One region of the Pseudomonas khavaziana genome, then DNA from elsewhere that is predicted to be linked to it. Evidence: predicted binding sites of a transcription regulator. Region 1 holds the regulator's gene; the other holds the start of a gene.

Region 1 (5,970 bases):
AGATCTCGTTGACGTTGACCAGCGGGAAAGCGAACGCCTGGTTGCCCAGCATCACCATCAGGGTCGGCATGATCGCCAGGGTCAACGGCACCTTGATGACGATCTTGGAACCCTGGCCCTTGGTCGAGTAGATATTGATCGAGCCGTTGAGCTGGCTGATCTTGGTCTTCACCACGTCCATGCCCACGCCACGGCCGGACACGTCGGAGATCTCGGTCTTGGTCGAAAAACCCGGGGCGAAGATCAGGTTGTAGCACTCGGTGTCGGTCAGGCGGTCGGCGGCGTCCTTGTCCATCACGCCGCGCTTGACGGCGATGCCCCGCAGGATGTTCGGGTCCATGCCTTTGCCGTCATCGGTGATCGACAGCAAGATATGGTCGCCTTCCTGCTCCGCCGCCAGGATCACTTTGCCGTTGCGGGACTTGCCCGAGGCTTCGCGTTCTTCCGGGGTTTCGATGCCATGGTCGACGGCGTTGCGCACCAAGTGGACCAGCGGGTCGGCCAGGGCCTCGACCAGGTTCTTGTCGAGGTCGGTTTCTTCGCCCACCAGTTCCAGGTTGATTTCTTTCTTGAGCTGGCGCGCCAGGTCGCGAACCAAGCGCGGGAAACGGCCGAAGACTTTCTTGATCGGCTGCATCCGTGTCTTCATCACGGCGGTCTGCAAGTCAGCGGTGACCACATCGAGGTTCGACACGGCCTTCTGCATGGCTTCGTCGCCGCTGTTCAGGCCCAGGCGCACCAGGCGGTTACGCACCAGCACCAGTTCGCCAACCATGTTCATGATGTCGTCCAGGCGCGCGGTATCCACGCGCACGGTGGTTTCGGCTTCACTGGCGGGCTTTTCCGCCGCCGCCGGTGCCGCTGCGCGCGCAGGTGCCGGGGCGGCCGCTGGGGCCGGGGCTGGCTTGGCGACCGGCGCGGCAGCTTTGGCGGCAACCGGTGCGGCGGCGACCGCAGCCGCGGCAGCCGGGGCTACCTCGGTGAACTTGCCTTTGCCATGCAACTCGTCCAGCAAGGCTTCGAACTCGTGATCGGAGATCAGTCCGTCGCCGGCCGGAGCGGCGGTGCTGGCCGCTGGAGCCGCTGGAGCTGCGGCAGCAGTGGCAGCAGTGGCAGCAGTGGCGGCGACTTCCGGCAGGGCTTCGGCTACAAACGTGCCCTTGCCGTGCAGTTGGTCGAGCAATGCCTCGAATTCATCGTCGGTAATGTCGGTGCTGGCGCTGGCAGCCGGTGCTTCTGGCGCAGCGGGTGTCACGGCATCGGCTGCGAACTGGCCTTTGCCATGCAACTGGTCGAGCAGGGATTCGAATTCTGCGTCGGTAATGTCTTCGCTGGTCGGCGTGGCCACAGGCGCCGCCGGGGCTTCGGCTTCGGCCTTGACCGCATTGAGCGAATCGAGCAGCTGTTCGAACTCGCTGTCGGTCACGTCCGCCTCGGCTTGCACCACAGGTTCCGGCTCAGCTTGTGCTACCGGCGCAGCCGCAGCCGGTTCCGCCAGGCGCGCCAGGGCCGCCAGCAGTTCCGGAGTGGCCGCAGTGATCGGCGCACGTTCGCGCACTTCGCTGAACATGCCGTTGACCGCATCCAGTGCTTCTAGAATCACGTCCATCAGTTCCGAGTCGACCTGCCGCTCACCCTTGCGCAGGATGTCGAACACGTTCTCGGCGATGTGACAGCACTCCACCAGCTCATGGAGCTGGAGGAAGCCGGCGCCCCCTTTTACAGTGTGAAAACCGCGAAAAATTGCATTGAGCAGGTTCGCATCATCCGGTCGGCTTTCCAGCTCGACCAGTTGCTCGGACAGTTGCTCTAGAATTTCGCCGGCCTCTACAAGGAAATCCTGAAGGATTTCTTCATCGGCGCCGAAGCTCATGGGTGTGCTCCTTAGAAGCCTAAACTGGATAACAGGTCATCTACGTCATCCTGACCTGACATAACGTCTTCACGTTTATCGGCATGAATCTGCGGACCTTCACCCTTGGCGAGATGTTTTTGTGGATCTTTTTCCGAGAGGATCGCTTCACGGTCATGCTCGATGCCGGCAAAACGGTCGACTTGGCCGGCCATCAGCACCAATTTGAGCAAGTTGCTTTCCACTTCGGTGACCAACTGGGTCACGCGCTTGATCACCTGGCCGGTGAGGTCCTGGTAATCCTGGGCGAGCAGGATGTCGTTGAGGTTGCTGGCCACCGTGCGGTTTTCCTGCTCGCTGCGCGACAGGAAACCTTCGACCCGACGGGCCAATTCCCGAAACTCTTCAGCCCCCACTTCACGACGCATGAAGCGGCCCCAGTCAACGCTCAAGGCCTGGGCTTCGCTGGCCATGCCATTGACCAACGGCGTGGCGTTTTCCACCAGGTCCATGGTGCGGTTGGCCGCCGCCTCGGTCAGCCTGACCACATAGGACAGGCGTTCGGTGGCGTCGGTGATTTGCGAAATCTCTTCGGCCTGGGGCATGCGCGGGTCAATCTGGAAATTGACGATCGCACTGTGCAGCTCGCGTGTGAGCTTGCCCACTTCCTGATACAGGCCGCGATCACGGGTCTGGTTAAGCTCATGGATCAACTGCACCGCATCGGCGAACTGGCCTTTTTCCAGGCTGTCGACCAAGCGGTGAGCATGTTTTTTCAGGGTCGACTCGAAGTCGGCCTGCGATGATTCGTTATGCTCCATAGCTCCCCCGTGGCAGCATCAATGACCGATGCGTTCGAAGATTTTTTCAATCTTCTCTTTCAAAGCCAGTGCAGTGAATGGCTTGACCACGTAACCGTTGACCCCGGCTTGGGCGGCTTCGATGATCTGTTCACGCTTGGCTTCAGCGGTCACCATCAACACAGGCAGGCTGCGCAGTTTTTCATCGGCACGTACATGGCGCAGCAGATCGATACCGGTCATGCCCGGCATGTTCCAGTCGGTTACCAGAAAATCGATGCTGCCGCTGTTGAGGATCGGAATCGCCGTGATGCCGTCATCCGCCTCGACCGTGTTGGTGAACCCAAGGTCACGCAACAGGTTTTTTATGATCCGCCGCATCGTTGAGAAGTCATCAACGATGAGGATTTTCATGTTCTTGTCCAATTCGACCTCCAAGCAGTCTTAAACGCGCCCAGCACCTGGACGCGCCATTTCAATCAACAGGCGTTACACAAAAAGGACTGCCGGGGGCACCACGGGCCAAACCCGCGAAGGCCTATCACCTTCGCGGTATCGCGTTGCAGTGTCCCCACACTGCCTGTCAGCGCGCGCGCCACTCTCCCAACCGCCCCCGCAAGCGGGCCGCGCACTGGCTGTGCAACTGGCTGACACGCGACTCACTGACCCCCAGGACCTCACCGATTTCCTTGAGGTTCAGCTCTTCGTCGTAGTACAGCGCCAGCACCAGCCGCTCACGTTCCGGCAAGTTGGCAATCGCATCGGCCAGCGCGCCCTGGAAACGTTCGTCTTCCAGGTCGCGCGAAGGCTCCATGTGCGTACTCGCGCCGTCCTCGTGCAGCCCTTCGTGTTCGCCGTCCTGCAAGAGGTCGTCGAAACTGAACAGGCGGCTGCCCAAGGTATCGTTCAAAATCCCGTAATAATCGTCGAGACTCAATTGGAGTTCGGCCGCAACCTCATGATCTTTAGCGTCACGACCGGTTTTTGCTTCAATTGCACGAATTGCATCACTGACCATGCGCGTATTGCGGTGTACCGAACGCGGCGCCCAATCCCCTTTACGCACTTCATCGAGCATCGCGCCACGGATGCGGATGCCCGCATACGTCTCGAAACTCGCACCCTTGCTCGCGTCGTATTTGGTCGACACTTCGAGCAGGCCGATCATGCCGGCCTGGATCAGGTCCTCGACCTGCACACTGGCCGGCAGGCGCGCCAACAAGTGATAGGCAATGCGCTTGACCAGGGGCGCGTAACGCTCGATCAGTTCGCCCTGGCTGTCACGTGCCGACTTTTTGTAAAGGTTGTAGCCGCTGGATGTCATAGCACCGGTCCTGCGCTCGTCTGATGCACCAAACGCTCGACGAAAAATTCCAGATGCCCCCGGGGGTTGGCGGGCAATGGCCAGGTATCGACCTTCTGGGCAATGGCCTTGAACGCCAGTGCGCACTTGGAACGAGGGAACGCTTCGTAGACCGCACGCTGCTTTTGCACGGCCTTGCGCACACACTCGTCATAGGGAACTGCGCCGACGTATTGTAAAGCCACATCGAGGAAGCGGTCCGTGACCTTGGTCAACTTGGCGAACAGGTTGCGCCCTTCCTGCGGGCTTTGGGCCATGTTGGCCAGCACGCGGAAGCGGTTCATGCCGTAGTCACGATTAAGCAGTTTGATCAACGCGTAGGCGTCGGTGATCGAAGTGGGTTCGTCGCACACCACCAGCAGCACTTCTTGCGCGGCGCGCACAAAACTGACCACCGACTCGCCGATCCCGGCGGCAGTGTCGATCACCAGCACGTCGAGGTTGTCGCCGATATCGCTGAAGGCCTGGATCAGCCCGGCATGCTGCGCGGGGCTCAGGTGCACCATGCTCTGGGTGCCCGAGGCCGCCGGCACGATGCGGATGCCACCGGGGCCCTGGAGCAGCACATCGCGCAGCTCACAGCGGCCCTCGATCACATCGGCAAGGGTGTGTTTGGGTGTCAGCCCCAGCAGAACGTCCACGTTCGCCAAGCCCAGGTCAGCATCCAGCAGCATGACGCGACGGCCAAGCTCTGCCAGGGCCAGGGACAAATTCACTGACACGTTAGTTTTGCCGACGCCACCTTTGCCGCCGGTCACCGCGATCACCTGTACGGGATGCATGCTGCCCATTTTATTTCTTTACCTTGTCTTGCTTAGACGCAGGCTACATGGCTTGGCCGCGTGAATCGCTTGCAGACCATCGATGTAGGTACATTTCACGGTGTTCATCCTGCCTTAACCGACCCGTTTAGCCGGGTGGTGGTAAAGGTCGGCGAACATATCGGCCATCGCTTCCTCGCTAGGCTCTTCTTGCATTTGCACACTTACGGCACGGCTGACCAACTGATGACGGCGCGGCAGATGCAGATCATCCGGGATCCGCGGCCCGTCGGTCAGGTAGGCGACCGGTAATTCATGGCTGATGGCCAGGCTCAACACTTCGCCCAGGCTCGCAGTTTCATCGAGCTTGGTGAGGATGCAACCGGCCAGGCCGCAACGCTTGTAACTGTGATAAGCAGCGGTAAGAACCTGTTTCTGGCTGGTGGTTGCAAGCACCAGGTAATTTTTCGACTTGATGCCACGCCCGGCCAGGCTTTCGAGTTGCATGCGCAGCGCCGGGTCGCTGGCTTGCAGGCCGGCGGTATCAATCAGCACCACGCGCTTGCGCAGCAGCGGGTCGAGGGCATTGGCCAGGGACTGGCCCGGGTCGACGTGGGTCACCGGCACATTGAGGATGCGCCCCAGGGTCTTGAGCTGCTCCTGGGCGCCGATGCGGTAGCTGTCCATGCTCACCAGGGCGATATTCTGTGCGCCGTACTTGAGCACATAACGAGCGGCCAGCTTGGCCAGGGTGGTGGTCTTGCCCATGCCGGCAGGGCCGACCATGGCAATCACACCGCCCTCTTCCAGAGGTTCGATTTCCGGCGTCGCGATCATGCGTGCCAAGTGCGCCAGCAGCATGCGCCAGGCCTGGCGGGGTTCTTCGACTTCGGCGGTCAAGGCCAGCAAATCGCGGGACAACGGGCCGGACAGGCCGATGCGTTGCAGGCGACGCCAGAGGTTGGCCTGTTGCGGCTTGCTGCCTTGCAGTTGCGTCCAGGCCAGCGAGCCCAGCTGCACTTCGAGCAATTCGCGCAGACCGTTGAGTTCAAAGCGCATCGAGTCGAACACACGTTGGTCGACAGCGGCGGCCGGGCCTGGCGCAGCTGGACGCGGTGGCTCGATGAACGTCGGTTCTACCAGCGGCTCGGCGGCGGTCAATGGCAGGCCGGCGAACAATTGGCGATTGGTGCT
Region 2 (5,970 bases), 1.7 Mb from region 1:
TGCATCGAGTCGCGGCCAATGCGGGTCTGCTGGGCATTTTCTTGCGCCAGGCGCTCGGTGTTGCCCATGTTGTCGGCGATGTTCAACGAAGTGGCGCTGAATTCTTCCACCGCGCCGGCCATGCTGGTGATTTCGCCAGACTGCTGCTCCATGCCTTCATAGGCACCACCGGACAAACCTGACAGCGCCTGGGCGCGGCTGTTGACCTGTTCGGCAGCGTTGCGGATATGGGAAACCATGGTCGACAGCGCGTCGCCCATCTGGTTGAAGCTACGCGCCAACTGGCCGATCTCGTCATGGCTGGACACGTTGAGGCGTGCGCTCAAGTCACCCGCGCCCAGGGCTTCTGCCTGGCGAACCAGGTCGCTCAGTGGCGCCAGCTTGCTGCGCAACAGCCACACCGTGGCACCCACTGCCAGCAACATCGCCAGCACACTGCCGATTACCAGGCGGATACCGACTTCCCAAGTCACGGCGCGAATCTCAGCCTTGGGCATGCTCGCTACCACCGCCCATGGGCCGCCGTCGAACGGCACCGAAACGCTGTAGAAGTCCTCGTGCTTGTCGCTCCAGAAGCGGCCAGCTCCCGGTTTCTTTGCCAGGTCGAGCATCACCGCAATGGCCTCATCCGGCGCCTGCACGCCAGCTGGCGCCACCAACCAGTGTTTCTGCTCATCAAGCAGCGCAAGGGAGCCTGTCTGGCCAATACGGAAGCGTTTGAGATTTTCAAACTGGGCATTCTGGGCGTCGGTGTAATCAAAACCGATGAACAGCACGGCGATGACCTTGCCGCTGCTGTCCCGCACCGGGCTGTATTGGGTCATGTAGGAACGGTCGAACAACACCGCACGACCGATATAGGTCTGCCCCTCGGCAACGCGCTGGTAAGCCGCGCCCTGACGGTCCAGCACAGTGCCGATGGCGCGGTTGCCATCCTGCTTGGTCAGCGAGGTACTGACGCGGATAAAGTCGTCGCCGCTGCGCACGAACACCGTGGCCACGCCGCCGGACATCTGCTTGAACTCATCCACTTCTTCGAAATTGTTGTTCAGCACCTCGTCGCCCAAGTAAAGGCTCGGGGTCTGCACGCCGGCCACCGCCACCGGCTGGTCAGCACGTACACTCAAGCCGGCGACGAAGCGCTCTTCAAACAGCCCGCTCAAACGCTGGGTACTTTCGCGCAAGGTGCTGTGGAAGGTATTGAGTTGGTCGGCGAGCAAACGCGCCTCGCTGGCCAGGTGTTCCTCACGGGTGTCGAGGTTGGCGGAGTCGAGGGAACGCAGGGCGAAGACGGTACTGCCGCTGATAACGACAGCCAGAATCACGGCGAGTGCGAGACCTAACTGGGAGGCAATCCGGGCACGGGGTTGAGACATGACAGCTCCTGGCCGAGGCCAGGATCATCCTGATCTCTTAGCGCTGCTCGGCAAATTATTCTAGTGGGAAGCGTTGGTGCACGATGGTTCCAACACCCCTTCTTCGGCGGCATTTGCCAATACTTGAGCGAATCACAGGGGTATCGCGCAAACGATTGCACCATGGGCCTGACCATGCTCAATCAAGGCGCTCAACCCGGGGCAATTCCATCGCCTTGACTTCGCCTTGAAGAAACTCCACCAGCCTGCGCAAACGCTCGCCACCGGGGCGGGTTTTCGGCCACACCAGGTAATAATTTTCCCCACTCGCCACTGCCGTTGGCCACGGCAGGCTGAGTCGACCTTGCGCCACATCCTCAGCCACCATCAGCAGATCGCCCATGGAAACGCCATAGCCTCGCGCCGCAGCGATCATGCCCAGTTCGAGGGTATCGAACACTTGCCCGCCCTTGAGGGACACTTGGGATGACAACCCCATGCGCTCCAGCCAGTTGCGCCAGTCGCGACGGTCGGGGGTGGGGTGCAGCAACTCGGCACTCGCTAGCCGGGCCACGTCCCAGGGGCCATCGTCCAGCAGGTTCGGCGCGCCGACGGGGATCAGCAACTCCGGGAACAAGTAACAGGCTTCCCAGTCCGCCGGAAAATGCCCGTAGCTCAACAACACCGCACAGTCGAAAGGCTCCTGATTGAAGTCCACCTCGTCCACGTTCATCCATGCACTGGTCAGTTGCACCTCATTGCCTGGCTGCAAGGCGCGGAAGCGACTCAACCGCGCCAGCAGCCAGCGCATGGTCAATGTGGACGGCGCTTTCATGCGCAGGATGTCATCCTCGGCATTCAGCGTATGACAAGCGCGCTCCAGCGCGGCGAACCCTTCGCGCACCCCGGGCAGCAACAGGCGCGCAGCTTCGGTAAGCTGCAGGTTGCGGCCGCTGCGCTGGAACAGACGGCAGGCGAAATGCTCTTCAAGGGTGCGGATATGGCGGCTGATCGCACTCTGGGTAATGGACAACTCCTGCGCCGCACGGGTGAAGGAGTTGTGTCGCGAAGCGGCTTCAAATGCACGCAAGGCATACAGTGGAGGAAGACGACGAGACATTGGGAAAGATCCGACGGCGCAATATCGGCACCCTACCAGAATCAATCCAGCATGAGTTTTAATCATGCGAATGATCGCATTTATCCTTTTGTGCAGCGGGCGCAAAGGGCCGAGAATCAACCCTCTCCTCCAATCCTCTGACCATTCGAGCGTGATGATCATGCAACATCCGGCACGTACCGAGCTCTGGGCCATTCTGCGGCTGTCGGGGCCGTTGATTGCTTCACAGTTGGCGCACATGCTGATGGTGTTGACCGACACCCTGATGATGGCGCGCCTGAGCCCCGAGGCCCTGGCCGGTGGTGGCCTGGGCGCGGCGAGCTATTCGTTCGTGGCGATCTTCTGCATCGGCGTGATTGCCGCCGTGGGCACCCTGGTCGCCATTCGCCATGGCGCGGGCGATATCGACGGCGCCACGCGCCTGACCCAGGCCGGGCTGTGGCTGGCATGGTTGATGGCTCTGGCGGCGGCATTGCTGCTGTGGAACTTGGAACCGGTGCTGCTGATGTTCGGCCAGACCGAGACCAACGTGCACGCGGCCGGGCAATTCCTGACGATCCTGCCCTTCGCCCTGCCCGGCTACCTGAGCTTCATGGCGCTGCGCGGCTTCACCAGCGCCATCGGCAAAGCCACGCCGGTGATGGTGATCAGCCTGTGCGGTACGGTGGTCAATTACCTGCTCAACCACGCGCTGATCGAAGGCATGTTCGGCCTGCCGAAGCTGGGCCTGATGGGGATTGGCCTGGTGACCGCCATCGTTGCCAATGGCATGGCCCTGGCCCTGATGTGGTACATCCGCAGCAACCGCGCCTACGCGGCCTACCCGCTGAGCACCGGCCTGCTGCGCCTCAATACCCAATACCTGCGCGAGCTGTGGCGCCTGGGCCTGCCGATTGGCGGCACCTATGCAGTGGAGGTCGGGCTGTTCGCCTTTGCCGCGCTGTGCATGGGCACGATGGGCAGTACGCAGTTGGCGGCGCATCAGATCGCTCTGCAGATTGTCTCGGTGGCGTTCATGGTGCCGGCGGGGATGTCCTATGCAGTGACCATGCGCATCGGCCAGCATTATGGCGCCGGCCAGTTGCTGCAGGCACGCATGGCCGGGCGGGTCGGCATCGGCTTTGGTGCCATGGTGATGTTGGGGTTTGCCGTGGTGCTGTGGCTGTTTTCCGACCCGCTGATCGGGTTGTTCCTCGATCATGACGACCCGGCGTTCCATGACGTCATCGTCCTGGCCGTCAGCCTGTTGGCCGTCGCCGCCTGGTTTGAATTGTTCGACGGCGTGCAGACCATCGCCATGGGCTGCATCCGTGGCTTGAAGGACGCCAAGACCACCTTCCTGGTGGGGCTGGGCTGTTACTGGCTGATCGGTGCACCTTCGGCCTGGCTGATGGCGTTCACGTTAGGCTGGGGGCCAACCGGCGTGTGGTGGGGTCTGGCGCTGGGCCTGGCGTGTGCGGCAGTGAGCCTGACATGGGCATTCGAGGCGAAGATGAAGCGGATGATTCGGCAGGAGCCTGAAATGCAGCCTGCCTTTCAGGCCGCACAAACAGAATAAAGCCCTGCTCGGTCAGAACTGTGGGCGGGGGCTTGCTCCCGATTGCTGAGTGTCAGTCACTGCATTTGCTGACTGACGCACCGCTATCGGGAGCAAGCCCCCTCCCACATTTTTAATGGCGTTCGCAACTTAGCCCGGCAAAGCCTGTTGGCTTTGCCCAAACATCAGGTATTCGATCAATTCCGGCAATGGCAACGGCTTGCTGATCAGGTAACCCTGGGCCTGGTCGCACCCGAACAAGCGCAGCAATGCCAACTGCTCCGGCGTCTCTACACCTTCGGCCACCACTTCCAGGTTGAGGTTGTGGGCCAGGTTGATCATCGCGTGCACCAACTTGCGGTTTTCCTCGCGTTCTTCCATGCCACCGACAAAGCTCTTGTCGATCTTCAACAAGGCGATCGGCAGGCTGTTGAGGTGCACGAATGACGAAAAGCCGGTGCCGAAGTCATCCAGGGAGAACCGCACACCGAGTCGGCCAAGGGCGTCCATGGTCTGCTTGACCAAGTCGCTGCGGCGCATCACGGCAGTTTCGGTCAGCTCGAACTCCAGCCATTGCGCTTCCACACCGCGCTCGGCGATCAGGCGGCTGAGGGTTGACAGTAATTGGCTGTCCTGGAACTGGCGGAACGACAGGTTGACCGCCATGTGCAGCGGTGGCAGGCCGCGCTCGCGCAGGTCTTGCATGTCGCGCAGGGCCCGGGATATCACCCAGTAGCCCAATGGCACGATCAGGCCGCTCTGCTCGGCCAGCGGCACGAACTCGCTGGGCGGCAACAAGCCGCGCTCACCGTGGCGCCAACGCACCAAGGCCTCGAGACCGACGATATGGCCGTCATCCAGGTCCAGGCGCGGCTGGTAGTGCAGTTCCAACTCATCGCGGCGCAGGGCCCGGCGCAGTTCACTTTCCAGGTCGGCCAGGCTGCGGGCGTTGCGGTTGATGCGTTCGTTGAAGATATGAAAGGTGCAGCCCTGGGTGCTTTTGGCCTGCTGCATGGCGATATGGGCGTGCCACATCAGCGGGTCGGCGCCGGCTCGGGCGCGGGCATGGGCCACCCCCAGGCTGCAGCCGATCAGCAGGCTTTCACCATCCACCCAATAGGGCTCGGCCATCACTTCGGTAATCCGCTCAGCCATCCACTCGGCACGCTGCGGCGCCCGGCGGGTATCGATCAGCAAGGCAAACTCATCGCTGCCCAGGCGTGCCAGTTGGTCGCCGGCTTCGAGCTGGCTCTTGAGCCGCGAAACCACTTGCAGGATCAAGCGGTCACCAGCCTGATGGCCGAGGGCGTCGTTGGCATGACGGAAGTTGTCCAGGTCCAGGTGGCCGAGGGCCAGGCCGCGGCCTTCGTTTTCCACCAGCCGCGCCGCCAGCAGGGTCTGGAAACCCTGGCGATTGGCGATACCGGTGAGCGGGTCCTGCTCGGCCAGACGCTGCAAGGTGTTCTCCAGCACGCCGCGCTCGCGCACATGGCGCAAGCAGCGGCGCAGTGTGTCGGCGTCCAACGCATCCTGGATCAACCAGTCGCTGACACCCAGCGGCGCAACCAATGGTTCCTGCTCCAGCAGCAATACACATGGCAAGCTGCAACGGCCGGGGCCGGGTTGCAGGCTCGGTGTGGTCAATAGCACAGCACCCTGGTCGTCATCGAACAGACGACTCACCGAGTCCCAGTTGGGCGCACTGATCAGCACAGCCCCCTCGCCCATCGGCGCCAGGCACTCGCGCAACAACGCTGCCCACGCAGGCGTATCGGCCAGCAGCAGCAAACGCAAGGGTTCGACAGGCGTAGACACGCTAACTCCCTAGACTCGGCAAAATTTCGTTGGCGGTGGCATTATGACGTGCGGCCTGGCAATGATAAATGCATGACAAATGCATGGCAGATGATAGGTGTTATCAAACACGCAGACTGTGAAAAATAGTCTGAGTATTCCCC

What was found. Region 1 encodes FliA, which starts transcription of late flagellar genes. Its sites were predicted from a motif close to CTAAAGTTTNNNNNNNNNNNGCCGNTAA; they were not measured.
Region 2: QYQ93_RS28435 (methyl-accepting chemotaxis protein) is a predicted target of FliA. The motif match lies at 1,477-1,504, and genes of this name have one in related genera.

What each region holds. Positions count from the first base shown of each region.
Region 1 covers NZ_CP129946.1:4,626,801-4,632,770, forward strand. Annotated here, with positions in the region: gene QYQ93_RS20505 (chemotaxis protein CheA) at 1-1,873, opposite strand, end outside; gene QYQ93_RS20510 (protein phosphatase CheZ) at 1,885-2,673, opposite strand; gene QYQ93_RS20515 (chemotaxis response regulator CheY) at 2,692-3,066, opposite strand; gene fliA (RNA polymerase sigma factor FliA) at 3,236-3,976, opposite strand; gene fleN (flagellar synthesis regulator FleN) at 3,973-4,806, opposite strand; gene flhF (flagellar biosynthesis protein FlhF) at 4,912-5,970, opposite strand, start outside.
Region 2 covers NZ_CP129946.1:6,334,424-6,340,393, forward strand. Annotated here, with positions in the region: gene QYQ93_RS28435 (methyl-accepting chemotaxis protein) at 1-1,376, opposite strand, end outside; gene QYQ93_RS28440 (LysR substrate-binding domain-containing protein) at 1,555-2,475, opposite strand; gene QYQ93_RS28445 (NorM family multidrug efflux MATE transporter) at 2,630-4,033, shown strand; gene QYQ93_RS28450 (bifunctional diguanylate cyclase/phosphodiesterase) at 4,163-5,827, opposite strand.